3 regions of the Alkalibacillus silvisoli genome follow, and region 3 is predicted to be linked to each of the others. Evidence: riboswitches for the same ligand, from Rfam matches in the RefSeq annotation. Region 3 holds a riboswitch; each other region holds the start of a gene.
What was found. Region 3 has a riboswitch for S-adenosylmethionine ahead of metX (homoserine O-acetyltransferase MetX). Riboswitches for the same ligand answer to the same signal wherever they lie in the genome.

Region 1: it holds a riboswitch for S-adenosylmethionine, as region 3 does, so the genes downstream of both, metK (methionine adenosyltransferase) here and metX (homoserine O-acetyltransferase MetX) in region 3, are expected to answer to the same signal.
Region 2: it holds a riboswitch for S-adenosylmethionine, as region 3 does, so the genes downstream of both, ABDZ63_RS10365 (methionine ABC transporter ATP-binding protein) here and metX (homoserine O-acetyltransferase MetX) in region 3, are expected to answer to the same signal.

Annotation. Positions count from the first base shown of each region.
Region 1 is NZ_BAAACZ010000017.1:72,688-79,421, reverse strand. It holds gene ABDZ63_RS10715 (tetraprenyl-beta-curcumene synthase family protein) at 1-79, opposite strand, end outside; gene ABDZ63_RS10710 (hypothetical protein) at 87-224, opposite strand; gene ABDZ63_RS10705 (gamma carbonic anhydrase) at 473-991, shown strand; gene metK (methionine adenosyltransferase) at 1,081-2,283, opposite strand; SAM riboswitch class I at 2,439-2,545, opposite strand; gene pckA (phosphoenolpyruvate carboxykinase (ATP)) at 2,725-4,317, shown strand; gene ytkD (RNA deprotection pyrophosphohydrolase) at 4,353-4,829, opposite strand; gene ABDZ63_RS10685 (hypothetical protein) at 4,860-5,417, opposite strand; gene ABDZ63_RS10680 (hydrolase) at 5,813-6,148, opposite strand; gene menC (o-succinylbenzoate synthase) at 6,206-6,734, opposite strand, start outside.
Region 2 is NZ_BAAACZ010000017.1:17,271-24,004, forward strand. It holds gene ABDZ63_RS10350 (toprim domain-containing protein) at 1-310, shown strand, start outside; gene ABDZ63_RS10355 (thioredoxin family protein) at 307-627, shown strand; gene ABDZ63_RS10360 (TlpA disulfide reductase family protein) at 679-1,104, opposite strand; SAM riboswitch class I at 1,197-1,307, shown strand; SAM riboswitch class I at 1,405-1,515, shown strand; gene ABDZ63_RS10365 (methionine ABC transporter ATP-binding protein) at 1,604-2,629, shown strand; gene ABDZ63_RS10370 (methionine ABC transporter permease) at 2,622-3,290, shown strand; gene ABDZ63_RS10375 (MetQ/NlpA family ABC transporter substrate-binding protein) at 3,357-4,199, shown strand; gene ABDZ63_RS10380 (YuzK family famiily protein) at 4,408-4,578, shown strand; gene sufC (Fe-S cluster assembly ATPase SufC) at 4,973-5,758, shown strand; gene sufD (Fe-S cluster assembly protein SufD) at 5,778-6,734, shown strand, end outside.
Region 3 is NZ_BAAACZ010000003.1:8,161-14,894, forward strand. It holds gene ABDZ63_RS00800 (alpha/beta hydrolase) at 448-1,050, shown strand; gene ABDZ63_RS00805 (C45 family autoproteolytic acyltransferase/hydrolase) at 1,108-2,148, opposite strand; gene trhO (oxygen-dependent tRNA uridine(34) hydroxylase TrhO) at 2,522-3,493, shown strand; SAM riboswitch class I at 3,572-3,684, shown strand; gene metX (homoserine O-acetyltransferase MetX) at 3,784-4,857, shown strand; gene ABDZ63_RS00820 (O-acetylhomoserine aminocarboxypropyltransferase/cysteine synthase family protein) at 4,854-6,170, shown strand; gene ABDZ63_RS00825 (homoserine dehydrogenase) at 6,186-6,734, shown strand, end outside.

The DNA of each region.
Region 1 (6,734 bases), on a different contig from region 3:
ATAACATGTTATTCACTTGTGGAAATAAATCTTTATAACAGGTTGCTAGAACTTGCGACAGTGAATTAGGAATCTTCATAAAAGTATTAGCCCTCCTGTTTTATAATTACCTGTTGTTTTATAAACTTTAACGCTTGCTTCATAACGTCATCACGCTCTTGTTCATTAAACACTTCATAATATAAGCTTTGCCAAATTTGCAGCTCTTTATCTTTTATGGGCAATTTCTAAAACCAATTTTCCACACGTTCAACAGGGACTAAATGATCTTCTTTAGCCTGTAAAATTAATGTTGGGACTTCTTTATAATCCGCAATTTTGTTAAACGCTATATGAACGCCCCATGTATTAACACAATAACGGCTTTGAAAGCATCACTCTCTCTCACTAACATATATTCTCCTCCCATAACAAAATGTCCTTGAATTTTGTTATAATTATCTTACCATATTATTCATTTAGGAGGTCAACAATGATACTACCTTATAAAGGACAATACCCAACTATTGATGCTTCTGCTTACATATCTGAGGATGTCGTAATTACGGGTGATGTGACGATTGGAGCACATAGTAGTATTTGGTTTAAAACGGTTATACGTGGTGATGTTTCACCCACTAAAATAGGTCAAAATGTTAATATCCAAGACCAAAGTATGCTCCACCAAAGTCCAAATCAACCTTTAATTATTGAAGATGGTGTAACAGTAGGACATCAAGTCATGCTACATTCTTGTGTAATAAGAGAGAATGCTCTTATCGGAATGGGGGCTACTGTATTAGATGGAGTTGAAATTGGCGAGAATGCTTTCATTGGAGCAGGAAGCTTAGTTCCACCAGGTAAGAAGATCCCACCAAATAGCTTAGCGTTTGGTAGGCCTGCTAAAGTCATTCGTGAGATCACTGAAGAAGACCTTAAAGAAATGAACCGTATCCGGCAAACATATGTTGATAAAGGTCAAGTTTATAAAGAAGAACAACAAAACCGTTAAGTGAAGCCTGTTTACTAGATGTAGTTATTAATCTAGCTAAAGTAAAAAGCTTTGTATGTCCTAAACCTGGACATACAAAGCTTCTTTTATTATTCGATACCAATTATTTGTTTTAATTGTTCAGCTCGGTCAGTACGCTCCCATGTGAAGTCTTCGTCCGTACGACCAAAATGGCCGTAAGCAGCTGTCTTCTTATAAACCGGACGTCTTAAATCTAACATTTCAATTATACCAGCTGGACGTAAATCAAATGTTTCACGAACCGCTTCAACTAAACGTTCTTCAGAAACTTTACCTGTACCAAATGTATTAACCGAAATAGAAACAGGCCTTGCAACACCGATTGCATAAGCTAGTTGTACTTCACATTGGTCAGCTAATCCTGCTGCAACAATATTTTTAGCAACATATCTTGCAGCATAAGCAGCTGAACGGTCAACTTTAGTAGCATCTTTACCACTAAATGCTCCACCACCATGGCGAGCATAACCACCATACGTATCAACGATTATTTTACGACCTGTTAACCCAGCATCACCTTGAGGACCACCAATTACAAAACGGCCAGTTGGATTTATAAAGAATTTAGTGTGATCATCTATTAGTTCATTAGAAACAACTGGAAGAATAACGTGTTCCATTAGATCGGACTTAATTTGTTCTAAGTCAATATCAGGGTGGTGTTGTGTTGAAATAACTACGGTATCAACTCGCTCAGCGTTACCATTATCATCATATTCAATTGTCACCTGGGTTTTACCATCTGGACGTAAATACGGCAATACTTCTGTTTTACGTACATCAGCTAGACGTTTTGATAATTTATGAGACAATGAGATCGGCAAAGGCATTAATTCCTCTGTCTCATTACTTGCATAACCAAACATTAAACCTTGGTCACCTGCACCAATGGCTTCAATTTCATCATCTGACATTTGGCCTTCTCGCTTCTCAAATGCTTCATTAACCCCTTGTGCAATGTCTGGTGATTGCTCATCAATTGAAGTTAAGACAGCGCAAGTCTCATAATCAAATCCGTACTTAGCTCGAGTATAGCCGATTTCCTTAACCGTATCACGAATAATTGTCGGAATATCCACATAAGTCGAAGTTGAGATTTCCCCTGATACTAATACTAAACCTGTTGTAATCGTTGTTTCACAAGCTACACGAGCATTTGGATCTCGTGTTAGAATTTCATCTAAAATAGCATCTGAGATTTGGTCACACATTTTATCTGGGTGTCCTTCTGTGACGGATTCAGACGTAAATAGTCGACGTTGATTCGTCATAAAAATGTATCCTCCCTAATTAATAAATTGAACGGATCTCATACCCTAGCAAAAAGCATTTCACTACTTTTATTTAAACGAACTCATTTTGTTTATTAATGTGCATTAAAAAACCTTTCCCATGTAGACAAGGGAAAGGTTTTAACTGCCTTTCACTCTTATCGTCCAAGGAGTACCTTGCATCAGGATAAGCACCTGTCACATGATGTGATGGTTGCCGAGCTTCATTGGGCCTGTTCCCTCCACTTACTCTGGATAAGAGATATACCGTTTCTGCATTATAATAACGTGAAGGGCAAAACGTGTCAACTTTCGCCTTCTTTTATTATTTATGAAAATTTTATTAATAGTATGGTTTATTTAAATAAATGTGTTATACTATTAACTGACTTAAACATAAAGGAATATCTATAAATACAAATGTAAAAGGGTGATCTAAATATGAAGACAATCAATGTGGACACACTTGTCTCAAAACTAGCGAAATTTGATACAGTGCAAGAAAATTTACCTGTTGCAGAGCTAGTCGAAAAAATTCTATCAAGAGATGAAGGAATTCTTACTTCTACAGGCGCAGTACGAGCAACTACAGGCCATTATACCGGCCGTTCTCCTAAAGATAAATTTATTGTTGAAGATGAAGAAACAAAAAATCAAGTTGATTGGGGAGAAGTCAATCAACCAATCAGTGAAGACAAATTCAATAACTTACTTCAAAAAGTGACAGATTACTTATCAGAACAAGGTGAATTGTTCTCCTTCCGTGGTTTTGCCGGTGCAGACGAAAAGCACCGCCTATCGATTAAGATTGTTACACAATTTGCTTGGCATAATTTATTTGCAAATCAATTATTCATTCGACCTACAGACGAAGAACTTAAAAATCATGAGACAGATTTCACGGTGATTTCTGCACCGCACTTTAAAGCGGACCCATCTGTAGACGGTACAAACTCAGAAACATTTATTATTGTATCATTTAAACATCGAATAGTCTTGATTGGTGGAACAGAGTATGCTGGAGAAATTAAAAAGTCGATTTTCTCTGTCATGAATTATATGTTACCACAAAAAAGTGATGTTCTTTCAATGCACTGTTCAGCAAATGTTGGTGAAGAAGGTGACGTTGCTTTGTTTTTTGGTTTATCAGGAACAGGAAAAACAACTTTATCAGCAGATGAAAATCGTCGTTTAATTGGTGATGATGAACATGGTTGGTCACAAAACGGTGTCTTCAATATTGAAGGAGGATGCTATGCTAAATGTGTCAACTTATCTGAAGAAAAAGAACCTCAAATCTATAACGCCATTCGGTTTGGTTCTGTATTAGAAAATGTAGTCGTTAAAGAGGATTCAAGACTTCCAGATTATGATGATACTAGCTTAACGGAAAACACAAGAGCAGCTTATGCAATTGATCATATTGATAATATTATTAAACCAAGTATTGCTGGTCACCCTAACACAATTGTGTTCCTAACAGCAGATGCTTTCGGCGTATTACCACCAATTAGTAAATTAACGAAAGAGCAAGCCATGTATCATTTCTTAAGCGGATATACCAGTAAGCTAGCAGGTACTGAGCGAGGAATAACAGAACCGGAAGCGACATTCTCCACTTGCTTTGGTTCACCATTTTTACCATTACCAGCTGCAACATATGCAAAAATGTTAGGTGAAAAAATTGACCAACATGATGTGCAAGTATTCCTTGTTAACACAGGATGGACTGGTGGTTCATATGGTGAAGGCTCAAGAATGAAATTAAGCCACACAAGATCCATGGTTCATGCAGCACTTGAAGGTGAGCTTAATAACGTTGATTTTAATCAAGATAAGTTTTTCGGTTTATATATGCCAACGACATGCCCTGGTGTTCCAAGTGATGTACTTAACCCTAAGAAAACTTGGGAAGACCAAGATGCATACGACCTAAAAGCTAAAGAATTAGCGGATAAGTTCCACGAAAACTTCAATAAATTTAATGATGTGCCTAAAGAGATTGTCGCAGCAGGCCCTTCGTTTAAAAATTAACCAATAAAACCGTGTAGGCATACCCTACACGGTTTTTAATTACGCATACTCCTTTTTTCCACTTCTTGAACAGCAATTTTCAATACTTGATCTTTCATCATAAAGCTATAATTTGAATCACTTTTAACATCCTCAGGGATTAAATCTAACAAAACAGGCCCTTCTGTTTCATAATAATGCGACTTCTCTTCTAAATGTGAAACTTGTGCAAAATAAACATTTTTAACAATGTCTCCACCCTTACCATCAACATAATATTGCCCGATAAAATCTAACTGCTCAACCAGTCCACCTGTTTCTTCATAGACTTCTCGTTTAGCCGCTTCTTCAGGACTTTCATTTAGTTCAACTTTTCCACCAGGAAACTCAATCCCTCTATTTTTATGCTGCGTCAGTAACCACTGGTCATTATATTTTGCAATGATCCATACATGTTTCGGGTGCTCTGAAAAATATTGTTTATTCATAACGAACTTAACTGTATTATGATAGTAGTCTTTAAATACTTCCACTCGAACACGTTCCTTTATCAATTTTTATTCCTACTCATATTGTATGTCCATTATATACGGTTGGTTTCCATCCTTCAATTGTAGTTCAATAATTATTGTGTATTCACCATCAAAATCAGTTACATTTTCTTGTTTTATTAAGTAATGTCCAGACTCGACTTTCTTTTGCTCATATTCTACACCGTCAATGAACCATGGTGGTGTTGCCGTTGGGATAATATAAAGGTTGCCTTGCTCTTCATAATAATAATCATCAACAAACAGTTCAGTTACACGACTAGAGGCAAATTCAGAGAAACTGTCTTTTAACTGTTCAACTGAGTCATATTGAATGACTTCATAATCCTCTTTCGTTTCTTGCACAAGTTGTTCCATGAATTGATCCATGACGCCAACAATATCCTCATGTGACAATTGATGGTTTATACTTTCATCTATGTTAATTTGTTCTTTTTGAATTAAGAGACTTTGGTGGGATTGTTGTTCAGAAACAGTAAACATAGCTGGTGCTGCACTTAATTGACTATGAGAAATCGTAATGATAAACATCATGATTGACACGACCAATAAATAGACCAATTGTTTCATAATCAAAACCACCTTCCTCTATAACAGATCAAGTTAAGTATTTTTATTATCTATATGACTATTATTCCTCTATTAGACCCCAATTAAACATTTAATAGAATCTTCGAAAAATAACTCTAGCCTCATAGAACACTATAGTATGATCGTGTATTTAAATATGGTGGGTTGTTAGTTCTAATTATTCAAGTATAAATGAAGGAAAGCGGAGTATATTTCCGTAGCGGGTAATTTACACGTCACATTTCAATTAATTCAAATTTTCCATTGTAAAAGTTCTTCTGTCCAAACCTTTTTATTTTAAAGAGAAAGCCCTTCTTAACCAAACCAAAAAGGTGACGCCTTAACTAAAATCGGCGTCACCTTTAAAATTGTCCTTTTTTACAGATCACACACCATTACTGATCATCAGAGATTTTATTGAACTCACCAAAAAATGGCATCGTTTCAATATGACGTTTTGTCGTATCGTCTCCTAAATTATAAATCATCTTATAACTTTTCATTAATTGATAATCATAAAGGTCATTTTCATCGTCATTATGGTATTCTCTAAAAGGAATAATAGCCCTAAAGCCTGTTCCACCTTCAGCTCCTTTTAAATTATCCATACATTCTCTAAGTGCAATAATCTCATCTGGGTCTCCGTATATAATGAAATCATCATTATCTCCAGCTTTATACTCAGAGATTTCACCAGATTCGACACTGATATAAAATTTTCTTTTATCCATTCATCCCACCTCTACACTTAATGTGGCATAGAGGGATTGAATTTATGCAATTGATGCTTATGAAGTCATTGCAAATTCAAATTGCCTTACCGTTCTTTCATCTAATCGTTTTTCATTAACTTTCACACCTATACCTGGTTTAGTTGGGACTTTCACTTTTCCATTCTTTACTTTAAAGGGTTGGTCAATAATGTCTTCTTCCCAGTATCGTTCAGATTCAGATAAATCACCTGGCAATTGAAATTGTTCAAGTGAGGCTAAAATAACATTATGTGCTCTTCCTATACCTGTTTCTAACATGCCTCCACACCATAACGGCATATTAGCTACTTTAGCAAAATTATGGATATCTAAAGCGACTTGATAACCGCCAACACGTCCTAATTTGACATTAATACAATCTGCTGAATTTAATTCAATAGCCTGAAAAGCATCGTGCTCAGATTTCACAGTCTCATCTAAGCAAATATATGTATTCATCTCTTTTTGTAGTTGGTGGTGATAATAGAAATCATCTTGTCTAAAAGGCTGTTCGATCATGTGTAAGTTAAGATCATCTAAATTTTTTAAATGTAGCATGTCTTCT
Region 2 (6,734 bases), on a different contig from region 3:
ATTAAATAAAGTATTAGCAAATGAAGAAGAAATCATTTGTACATTTGGGACGTTAAGTGCTTATGCATTGGATGAATTGATTGATGAGTATATGCTTTTTGATCGTGATGTATTTATTTTTACAGATACTGATGACTCTGGTGTGAAGTTACGAAAGTTATTAAACCAGGAGCTCTCACATGCGGAGAATTTATTCATCGACCCTAAATATCGTCAAGTTGAAGACACACCGGAATACGTGATAGCATCTATTTTGCAAGCAGCAAACTTTGATGTGAACTTAGAATATTTGAAAGGGTCTGAAACATGATGCAAGAAATTAGCCGAGAACAAGCGCAGTTTATTATACGTAAAAAGGACTACCACACATTATTCGTTAACAGCCCTTTTTGTGGGACGTGTAAAGTAGCTAAGCGGATGCTCACCTATATAGAAGAAACACTTGAAAGAGAGTGTTTTTTTGAATTGAATGCAACATTAGCACCAGATTTCATGCAGCAGTTTAATATTAAAAGTGTACCATGTTTAATTGTGTTTAAAGCTGGTGAGCCGGTAGAGCGGGTTTATACTTTTAACTCTGTACCCTATCTATTAAAAGAAATGGGACCTTACTTAATAGAAAAGTAGACTAAAGAAAAAGCCAAATAGTCATGAAGACTGGTTTGGCTTTAATCTAGGCTATTGAGTTGAAAAATACTGACCTACTATTTTAATCACTTCAACAAAGTCATCTTTATCCCCGAATCTTCCAGCAATATTACCATCTAAATCAATGACAATCGTCGTTGGCACAGAATCACATTCATATAGATCATATACTTCTCTGTCACGATCTTTCAATGTTGGTTGTGATAAAAATTGATCTTGGAACTTATAGGCTTCTTCTTCATCACGTTCACGAGCAGGTACATTAATCGTGATCATTTCAATGTTGTCATTACGCATCGTTTTATAGAATTGTTCTTTTTTGGGCATGTCTCTAGAACAATCAGGACACCATGAAACCCAAAATGTCAGAACGATTACTTTTTGGCCAATGACGTCTTTTAAATTAAACGTTTCATCACGGTCTAAATATGGTAATTCAAATAATGGTGCTTTCATTATCTCACCCTTTTAAAAATTTTTCTGAAATTGAATTGACGTAATTCATTACCTATGCTAACATACAATTTATCGAAAGTTGAATAATTAAATTCTTATCCAGAGTGGTGGAGGGAAAGGCCCTGTGAAACCCGGCAACCGTTATAGAACCGTCTATAATAGGTGCTAATTCCTGCAATGTTATTGACATTGTAAGATAAGATTGAGCTTAAGACTCTTTCTTGTTCTTACAAGAAAGTTTTTTTATTTATTAACACGTTAGTTTAGTAATGTGTGAAGTGATTAAAATATTATATAAATCTCTTATCCAGAGTGGTGGAGGGACCGGCCCTGTGAAACCCGGCAACCGTTATGGAAACGTCCATAATAGGTGCTAATTCCTGCAAAGCGATGAGCTTTGAAAGATAAGAGAACAAAAGGTTAGCCATTCTTAACCTCTCTGTTCTCTTACCTGAGCAGAGAGGTTTTTATTTGACTGTAAAACTAGGAGGGGAACGCATTGATTTCAATCAAGAACCTGTCGAAGGTATTTAATACAAAAGATCAAACGGTTCAAGCTGTTGATGATGTATCGATCAACATTCCAAAAGGGGAGATTTATGGTGTTATTGGTTACAGCGGTGCAGGTAAAAGTACATTTATCCGTTTAATCAATCGTTTAGAAGACCCAACTGAAGGTGAAATATTATTAAATAACCAAGATATTACAGCTTTACGAAAAGGTGAATTGAGAAAACAGCGCCAGAAAATTGGCATGATCTTTCAACATTTCAACTTACTATGGTCACGAACAGTTTTTGAAAACATCGCATTCCCTTTAGAAATCGCAGGTATATCAAAACAAGAGCGTGAACGTAAAGTATTAGAATTAATTGATCTTGTAGGCTTAAAAGGACGTGAACAATCTTATCCTTCACAACTAAGTGGCGGTCAAAAACAGCGTGTCGGTATTGCACGTGCACTAGCGAATGAGCCGACTGTGTTACTTTGTGACGAAGCGACATCTGCATTAGACCCAGAGACGACAGATGACATTTTGGATTTACTCGTTTCGATTAATGAGAAGTTAAATTTAACGATTATTTTAATTACACACGAAATGCACGTAATTCAAAAGATTTGTCATCAAGTCGCGGTGATGGAGCAAGGTAAAGTTGTTGAACAAGGTGAAGTGCTAGATGTATTCGTAAAGCCGCAGTCAAAGACAACGAAACGTTTCGTTCAACAATTAAGCCCATTAGAGCATCAAATAGATCGATTAAATCAATTTATTACAAATGATGAGCAATCTGAAGTGGTCAAACTTCACTTTATCGGAAATAACGCCAAACGTGCACTCATTAGTGAAGTTTCAAAACAGCTCGATGTAGAGATAAATATATTACAGGGTTCAATATCACCAACGCAAGAAGGTGCTTATGGCACGCTTTATGTTGAAATTAAAGGTAAGCCTAGTGTGATTCAAAACAGCATTTCTTATATTGAATCCTCTGGTGTGGAAGTAGAGGTGTTAAGACATGTTTAATGAATTATTCCCGAATGTACAAATGGATCATCTGTGGACAGCGACTTATGAGACATTTTATATGACGATCATCTCTGTAGTTGGAACATTTATATTTGGAATACTATTAGGTCTCTTGTTGTATTTAACAGCTCGAGGAAACTTGTGGCAGAATTCGATAGTTAATTCAATCACAGCAACTGTTGTCAATGTTTTCAGGGCGATTCCTTTTATTATATTAATTTTACTGCTATTCCCGTTTACTGACTTTTTAGTAGGGACTATTCGAGGGCCAGAAGCAGCATTACCAGCCTTAATCATTGGTGCTGCTCCATTCTATGCTAGATTAGTAGAAATTGCATTGAAGGAAGTAGATAAAGGAGTTGTTGAAGCAGCGCAAGCAATGGGGGCTAAAGCACACACGATTATTTTTAAAGTATTACTACCTGAGTCGATGCCAGCACTAATTTCAGGAATTACAGTCACAGCAATTGCGTTAATTAGTTATACAGCAATGGCAGGCGTGATTGGCGCTGGTGGGTTAGGTGACTTAGCTTATATGCAAGGGTTCCAAAGGCGTAATTTTGATGTTGTATTTCTATGTACTGTCTTTATTGTTGTTATTGTATTTATCTTTCAATTTATTGGCGATTGGTTCTCAAGGAAAATTGATCATCGTTAATAACAAGTTTGTGATCATGCAATCTTGTCATTATAAAGGATTTAAAAATGAGGGGAGTTATTTAAGATGAAAAAGTTTTTAACAGTATTATTCGTTTCATTATTAGCTATAACATTACAAGCTTGTGGTACAGGAGAGGCTGAAGGTGGAACAGATAGCGGCTCTAGTGATGAGCCAGTAGAAATTGTTGTAGGTGCATCCAATGTACCTCACTCTGAAGTGTTAGAAGAGGCTAAGCCGTTGTTAGAAGAAGAGGGCGTTATTTTAGAAGTAGAAGTGTATCAGGATTATGTGTTACCAAATGAAGATTTAGATAATGGCACATTAGATGCGAACTATTTTCAGCATATTCCTTATTTAGAGAGTCAAATTGCTGATGTAGGTTATGACTTTGTAGAGCTTGGTGGCGTTCATATTGAGCCGATGGGGATCTATTCTAAAAACGTAACAGACATTGATGAAATTGAAGAAGGTACAGAAGTGATTATGAGTCGTTCTGTTGCAGATCATGGTCGTATATTAACTTTACTACAAGAAAATGGTCTAATTGAAATTGACCCAGATGTTGATTCTGTTTCGGCTGAAATTGATGATATCGTTGAAAACCCATATAATTTAGAGTTTGACCCAAGTATTGAAGCTGGATTGCTACCTGAGTTTTATGAACGTGAAGAAGATGCGCTAGTTGCGATTAACACAAACTATGCTATTGAAGCGGATCTAATTCCAACTGAAGACGCTCTAATTATAGAAGGTTCAGATTCACCTTATGTGAATGTCATTGCTACACGTGCTGAAAATGAAGACTTAGAAGCCTTACACACACTAGTTGAAGTGTTACGTTCAGATGAAATTCAAACATTCATGGAAGAAGAGTACGAAGGTGCAATCGTACCTGTTAGTGAATAAGTTTCTTAGCAAATTTAGAGTATTTACGAAGAAATGAAAGAAACATATATGTATTATACAGAGAAAGGGTATGAACATCTTTGTGGTGTTCATACCCTTTTTTACACAAAATAATCAAGTTAAATGGGGTTTTTGAATCAACTTGTCACATGTTATCCTTAAAAGGTAAACAAAATGAAAGGATGATTTAGTCATTTTACAAATCGACATGAACTACACAAGTGATATGGAGAAAGCGATGCAGCAGTCTCATGGTATCGGATATCAGGAGTATAGTCGAAAATTAGATTATAGGCTAGCTGTTGAGAAGCAGAGAGAACAAGAGTATCTAAAATCACAAGTGATGGTTTCAGAAGTTGATCGAATGATTCACCGTTAGTATAATATATGACAAAACATTGTGATCGTTAATTAAATGCTAGTGATCGTGTAAAAACTTAAACAATTTCTTGTGAGTCTCAGTTATAACCTGAGGCTCATTTTTTATAATGACTTGATTGATCAACTAATTTAGAGAAATTCTGATTTTTTAGATGAAATCAATATATTTGACCTTAAGTTCCATAGTTTTACAATTATATAAGTACTATTTGTAACATCCAAACGCTTATCGTTTAAATTCATCGTATTTTTTACTATAATGGAGAAGGTAGGTATTGGTTGGTTATTCTTATTTGAATAAGTTGATAATAGTTTGGAAATGTTTTAAACTAATAATGATAATAAATTGAGAATGACCAGACATTGTAATAATAGAAATTGGAGGTATTCAAATGGCAGGATCAACTTTAGAGATTAAAGATCTTCATGTTGAAATCGAAGGAGAAGAGATTTTAAAAGGTGTTAACCTTACAATTAATGGTGGAGAATTCCACGCAGTAATGGGGCCTAACGGTACGGGTAAATCAACTTTAGCTAGTGCGATTATGGGGCACCCAAAGTATGAGATCACTAAAGGTGAAGTGCTTCTTGATGGTGAAGACGTACTAGAAATGGAAGTTGATGAGCGTGCTCAAGCTGGTTTATTCCTAGCGATGCAATATCCTAGTGAAATCAGTGGTGTAACAAACTCTGACTTCTTACGTTCATCTATTAATGCCCAGCGTGAAGAAGGTAATGAAATTCCTTTAATGCAGTTCATTAAAGAAATGGATAAAACAATGGATCAATTAGAAATTGATAAAAATATGGCGCAGCGTTACCTAAATGAAGGTTTCTCTGGTGGTGAGAAAAAGCGTAACGAAATCTTACAGCTAATGATGTTAAAACCAGCAATCGGAGTTTTAGACGAAATTGACTCTGGTCTAGACATCGACGCGTTAAAAGTAGTATCTCAAGGTATTAACCAAATGCGTGATGACAAATTTGGTTGCTTAATCATTACACACTACCAGCGCTTACTTGACTACATCACACCAGACCACGTACACGTTATGATGCAAGGTCGCGTTGTTAAATCTGGAGGCCCAGAATTAGCTCAACGTTTAGAAGCAGAAGGTTATGACTGGATTAAAGAAGAACTAGGAATCGATGACGAAACAGTTGGCCAAAAAGCGTAACAAGATAGGAGGGTAACGAATGGCTGTGGAAACACATTTACCTTATGACAAGCAGTATGTCACAGAATACTCTGAAAAACGAAATGAACCAACATGGTTTAAAGATATCCGCTTAAAGGCATTTGATTTAGCTGAAGAGCTGCCAATGCCTAAATTAGAAAAAACGCGCATTCGTAACTGGAATTTTACGAATTTCAAACACGATGTAGCAGGTAATAACATCGAAAGCTTTGATGAACTACCTGAAAAAATTCGTGTACTTCGAGGTGAAGGCGTTGAAGATCGCAACTTAATCGTTGTTCGTAATAGCGATGTTGCTTATGCAAAGTTAAGTGAAAACTTGAAAGCAAAAGGTGTTATATTTGAAGACATCTTTACAGCTATGGAAGAACACAGTGACTTAGTTCAAAAATACTTCATGCAAGATGGTGTTTCTGTTGATGAAAACAAGTTAACAGCACGTCATGCTGCGCTATTAAATAGCGGTGTATTTTTATACGTTCCGAAAAACGTAGTTGTAGATGAGCCAATTCAAGTGGTTTTCTGGCAAGAAGACAATGAAGCGGCGCTTTATAATCACGTATTATTAGTTGCTGACCAGCATAGTCAAGTAACATATGTAGAAAACTATGTTTCAAACAACGAAGAAGAAGAGACTGTAGCTAATACCGTAAGTGAAGTATTTGCTTTAGATGGGGCTAAAGTTTCTTATGGTGCCGTTGATAACTTTGCAAAAGGTACGACTTCTTACGTTAACCGTCGTGGAACAGTTGGCCGTGATGCAACATTAGAATGGGCATTAGGTCAAATGAATGACGGTAACACAATTTCTGAGAATATTACGAATTTAATGGGTGATAATTCATTATCACACGCTAAAGCTGTAACAGTAGGGCGTGGCAATCAAAGCCAGGACTTCACTGCAAATATCCGTCACTACGGTAAAGATTCTGAAGGGTATATTTTACAACACGGT
Region 3 (6,734 bases):
AATGAACTCGTTCGGATTTTTCCATGTCGATCTCTCGACATCAAAACAGACTGAACGCTGATTATAGTCGCCTGATCGCTGATAAAATTATCCGCTCTTGTAATTACTCAACTTCGCATTTTAACAATACTTCATCCCTTTTGGCTCAGGCTCTTGTTTATTTTTAAGGATAGTTGTCCTATGATTATAGTATTTTCAGTCCTTAATGATTAGCTTTGGCTTTTAAAACAAGGATATGATCCAACTAATCACAACAATGGCTCCGATAATTATTAATATTGTTCTAATCATATAATAGCCACTCCTTATCGAGGTATTGTTCATAAAATACCCAGTTAGTTAACAAAATAAACACCACAGCATTTATTTTGAATTCAAGATAAATGCTATGGTAATATGAAGTTATGAATGATCGTATTAATGAGTGAATGAAAGGAGATTGTTGTTATGAAGCATATATTCCGTGAAGGGAAAGACCTTTCCAAGCAAACTTTGTTACTTTTACATGGTACAGGTGGTAATGAACAAGACTTATTACCTTTAGTTGATCATATAGACCCTGAAGCTAATGTGTTAAGTGTTCGAGGCAATGTTTCTGAAAATGGTATGCCACGATATTTTCGTCGTTTAGCAGAAGGGGTTTTTGATGAAGAGGATTTAATCTTCCGAACGAAAGAGCTGTACGAATTCTTAAACGAGGCGGCCCAAGATTACGGGTTTGACCGTGATCAAGTTGTGGCTGTTGGGTATTCAAATGGTGCTAATATTGCGGGTAGTTTAATGTTTCATTATGAAGATTCCTTAAAAGCAGCTAGTTTACACCACCCAATGGTGCCGCGTCGTGGAATTGAATTACCAGATTTAGACGGTAAAGATGTATTTATCGCAGCTGGAACGAATGATCCGATTTGTCCAGCGCAGGAATCAGAAGATCTTAAAGAATTACTAGAAGGTGCTGGTGCTAATGTTCAGCTGCACTGGGAAAGTCAAGGGCACCAACTCAACTTAGGTGAAGTAAAAGCAGCAGCTGAATGGTATAACAATTTGTAAATCATTTTATTTACCCCCCCCCCCTAGTTCAATTAATGAGTTAGGGGGGATATTGTTTTAATCCATATGGGCAAAAGAAAGGTCTGTATCAACTTCTCCTTCAATTTTATTAAATGCTATATCTTCACCCTTTAACCAAGAATCAAAGCTGAATTTAACAGGCTCTGCATCGCCACCTAAGGCAAACCACGCCTCACGTTGTTTTGGAAAGTAGGCTGAGGTATGAATAGTTCCAGCCCAACTTTTATATTTATGTGAGAAAACGCCACGCCCACTGTCATTCATCAGGCGAAAAGCTTCTTTCGCACTCATGTTAGATTCTCTTTGTAAGTTAATAGCCTCTTTTCGTTTATAGGAGTCTTCTAAGTGATGGCGATTTTCTTTAGTTAAATATTCAAAGTGGTTTGTACAAACATTTGAACTTCTCACGTGTACCCCACGAGGACTTGTTTCAACAACATAAGTTTTACCATTCGGGTCTAATAAAATATAGCTAAATGCGTTTCGATGTGGAATTTCTTTTAAGAGTTGCACGGCATGATCGACATTTGCGCACGTATCTAATATGATTCGTCCGATCATATAACAGACAAATCCGTCTTCTGGACTTTTACGATGGGTAAAATTATAAGCCATGACAAGTCCTTCTTCATTCATACCATCCATGCGACCTGTAACACGTGATGTTGGCCCAATAACAGCATATCCGCCATCTGTTGGCTTGAAGAGGGTGTATCGCCCTTCGTATGTTTGTGGTTGATAGTCATAATTACGAATCATATAATCTTCTTCGGTCATGATCGAACAACCACTTTTAGTAATTGCGGTTCGGTAACCACCAAAATCACGTAAAACCTCTTCCATAGGTAATTCAAGTCCATCTCTTAATCCCTCTAGCTCAGCCCACATGTTGGGCGCATATTGCATAAACTTGTCCTTTGTGTCATATACATTGATCGAAAAGCGAGGTTTTCTAATTTTCCAATGTTTTTTACGATTTTGTATGGTTAATGAATCTTTTAACTGCCTTCCTTGTTCATAACCAAAGTCATAATGGCTGCCTCTAAATTGAAAGATTTCGCTATAAATCTGTTTCATTGTTTATTTCAATCCTCTTTTAAAATTTTGATTTTAATTATACAAGATTTGGTTGAATTTAGCTAAATATGAGAACTTATCTAAAAGTTTGCCTAAGGAGATGTGTGAAATCGCCTGATTATTTTAGAATTAGGCGATATTTTAAATAATTAGGCGAAAATTGAATTTTTCAGGCGAAATCCAGAATAATCAGGCGAAAAACAAAATAATTAGGCGAACGCCAGATTGTTGTGCAAAGTTTAGCGAAAATCCATAAAGTACATAGTTGGAACCGATTGATTTAATTGAATAATGTCTAACCTTATTGTATAATACAATGTTGATTTCAATACTTTATTATAATGCGATAAAATATAAAAGCAAGGTGGTTAATATGTCTAATAAGGATTACAGGGTTTTGCTTTATTACAAATATGTTCCGATTGAAGATGCTGAGGCATTCCGTGATGAGCACTTACAACTGTGCTTTGACCTAGGCTTAAAAGGTCGAATTATTGTCGCGGAAGAGGGGTTAAACGGCACAGTTTCAGGTACAATTGAGCAAACAAATAAATATATAAAAGCTCTTCAGGCAGATCCGCGTTTTGAAGATATGACATTTAAGATTGATGAAGCGGATGATCACGCATTTAAGAAGATGCACGTTCGTTATAAGTCTGAGATTGTTAACTTGAGTTTAGAAGAAGAAGACATTAATCCTAATCAACAAACAGGTGAGTATTTAGAGCCGAAAGAGTTCTTTGAGGAAATGCAAAAAGAAGATACCATTGTATTAGATGCTCGTAATGATTATGAGTATGATATTGGACACTTCCGTGGTGCGATTCGTCCAGATGTTCGTAATTTCCGTGAGCTACCTGAGTGGGTTAAAGAGAACAAAGAATTACTAGAAGGTAAGCGTGTGCTAACATATTGTACAGGTGGAATTCGTTGTGAAAAGTTCTCAGGGTGGTTGAAGGAAGAGGGCTTTGACGATGTTGGACAACTCCATGGTGGTATTGTAACTTATGGTAAAGACCCTGAGGTGCAAGGCCAATTATGGGATGGACAATGCTACGTGTTTGATGAGCGTATTAGTGTTCCAATTAACCAAGTAGAGCATCATGTTGTAGGTCGTGACTATTTCACAGGTGAGCCGTGTGAACGCTACGTCAATTGCGCGAACCCTGACTGTAATGAACAAATTTTATCCTCTTTGGAAAATGAACATTTCTACTTAAGAAGTTGTTCTCATGAATGCCGTGTACATCCACGAAACCGTTATATCGAAGAACGCAGTTTATCTGAAGAGGAAGTACAAGCGAAGATGGAAGCTATTGACGAATACGAAAAAGAAAAGGCTTAAATTTATTTGTTGACATGGTTATAAGTACCATGATACCATGCGTATAATCTAATATTTAAAATTGAATAACAATTTTGACTCTTATCTAGAGTGGCTGAGGGACTGGCCCGTTGACGCCCGGCAACCTTCGAACATCGGTTTGAAAGGTGCTAATTCCTGACAAGGCAAGATTTTGCTTTGGAAGATGAGGGAGACAAATACGTGTATATTTGACCTCTCTATCTTTCAAGGTAGAGAGGTTTTTTGTATTTTTAAAATGATTATTTCAAGCGATTGGAAAGGAGGAGGTGGTGACAGTTAGAAGAGATGTAGGGAAAGTAGTTATTCCTAATTTCACACTAGAATCAGGCTATATTTTAGATGAAGTGGAGTTAGTTTTTGAGAGAGCTGGACTTGAACAATCACCTGTTATTTTAGTATGTCATGCGTTAACAGGTAACCATTGTACTGTTGGAACTGAAGATGAACCGGGATGGTGGCGAGGGTTAATCAATCAAGGTGGTTATATTGACGTTGATGAGTATCAAGTGTTGACCTTTAATGTCTTGGGTGGTTGCGATGGTTCTTCAGGTCCTAAGTCCATTAATTCGAACACGGGAAATATGTACGGGGTAGACTTTCCACAGATTACAATTAGGGATTTAGTTGAAATCCAGTATCTAGCACTTAAGAAGTTAGGCATTAACCACTTGCATGCAGTCATTGGAGGGTCATTAGGTGGTATGCAAGTGCTTGAGTGGGGCTTGATGTATCCAGGTTTTGTCGATGTCATCATTCCAATAGCTGTAACACCGCAGTTCAGTGATTATGCCATTGCATTTAATCATATTTCAGCTCAAGCGATTAAGCAGGACTCAAATTGGCAACAAGGTAAAACACCTAAAGAAGGACTCGGATTAGCTCGGGCGATTGGCATGATTACATATCGTTCAGCACCACTATTTCAAGAGCGGTTTAACCGAACTGAGCTTAATCAGAAGTATGAAGTTGAATCTTATTTAAGTCACCAAGCGGAAAAGTTGGTTAATCGTTTTGATGCGAATAGTTATTTGATCTTGCTTAATGCGATGAATGGTCATGACATTGGGCGAGGGAGGGGTGGGTATGAGCTAGCTTTAAGTCAATTAGAGGTTCCTGTTGTCGCACTTAGTTTTCAACATGATTTGTTATACCCGCCTCATGAGATAAAAGCATTTGTTGATCACCTCAATATACTAGGAGGTTCAGCTAAATACTGTGAAGTTGAAACAATTTTTGGGCATGATGGTTTTTTAGTCGAGTTTCAGAAGTGGGGAGATGTGATTAAAGTAAGTTTAGAAAGTATAAAAGAATCCAAATTATTGAATAGGAGTGGTGAAGGATGAGTCAAAAAAATTATCGCTTAGAAACAATTGGAGTACATGGTGGTTTAGAAGCAGATTCAGCAACAGGAGCACGAGCGCTTCCAATTTATCAAACGAACTCATATAAGTTCGATAGTACTGAGCATGCGGCTAATTTATTTTCATTACAAGAAGAAGGGTTTATTTATTCTCGAATTGGTAATCCGACTGTTGGGGCACTTGAGGAGAGAGTGGCACAGTTAGAAGGTGGAATTGGCGCATTAGCATTCTCAAGTGGCATGGCAGCTATATCTGCAGCGATTTTTAATTTAGCAGAAGCAGGTGATGAAATTGTTGCAGCGTCCACTTTATATGGTGGGACGTACAACTTATTCTCAACAACTTTACCAAAACACGGAATCACGACGCATTTCGTTGATCCAACTGAACCTGAGCATTTCTTTAAGGCGATCACTCCAAAGACTAAGGCAATATTTGCTGAGACAATTGGTAACCCTGGTTTACATGTTTTAGATATTGAAAAAGTAGCAGAAATTGCGCGTGGTGCAGGGGTACCACTAATTGTCGATAATACATTCCCATCCCCTTACTTATTACGCCCAATTGATTATGGAGCAGACCTTGTTGTTCACTCGGCTACGAAATGGTTAGGAGGTAATGGAACGACATTAGGTGGGGTGCTTGTTGATGCAGGGAAGTTTGATTGGAATTCACCAAAATTCCCAGGGTTTACCGAACCAGACCCGAGTTATCATGGGATTGTGTATGCTGAGGCATTACCTGAAGCGGCATTTATTACAAAAGCACGCGTCCAAGTACTACGTGATACAGGTGCAACACTAAGCCCTTATAACGCCTTTCAGATTGCACTTGGTTTAGAAACATTACACGTTCGCATGAAGGAGCATGTCGCTAATACACGCCGTATTGTAGAATATTTGGACCAACATCCAGGAGTTGAGTGGGTATTATATCCAGAGAAAGAAAACCACGAATCCTTTGAGTTAGCACAAAAGTATTTACCAAAAGGGGCAGGTTCAATTGTCGTCTTTGGTATTAAAGGAGGGAAGAAAGCTGGTGCAAACGTAATCAACAATGTTCAACTATGGTCACATTTAGCCAATGTGGGAGATGCTAAAAGCTTAATCATCCATCCAGCTAGTACGACGCATCAACAATTAAGTGAAGAAGAGATTGAATCAACAGGTGTAACAGATGACCTAATCCGTCTTTCTGTTGGTATTGAAAATGTTGAAGACTTAATTGATGACTTAGAGCAAGCGATTGAAACCGCAACAGGTGAATTATCACAAGTTGAACGTGTTAATTATTAATTAGGAGGGCTCAGGATGAGTTCTATTAACGTAGCTTTATTAGGCTTTGGAACTGTAGGGCGCGGTGTATATGAAATAATTGAACAAGAACAAAAGCGGCTAACTGAAATCTTAGGTTGTTCTGTTAATATAGTCGCTATATTAGTTGATGATGAGACGATTGAGCGTAACGTTCCTTCACATATTTTAGTGACATCAAGTGCTCACGATGTATTAACCCAACCAGTTGATGTCGTTATAGAAGCGATTGTTGGTGTGGAGCCTGCTTATACGTATTTATCACAAGCTATTGAGAAAGGTTGTCACATCATTACAGCTAATAAAGAAATGTTTGCACATAAAGGGCATGAATTAAAACAACAAGCAAAAGAGCGACAAGTTTCTGTGGAGTATGAAGCGACAGTTGCTGGTGGTGTCCCTGTCATAAATACCTTAAGACAACTCGTTACTGTTAACCGAGTCGTTCAAATTGAAGCAATATTGAATGGTACGACAAACTATATATTAAGTGAAATTACAAATAAACAGGCAAGTTTTGCTGAAGCCTTACAATCTGCACAGCAA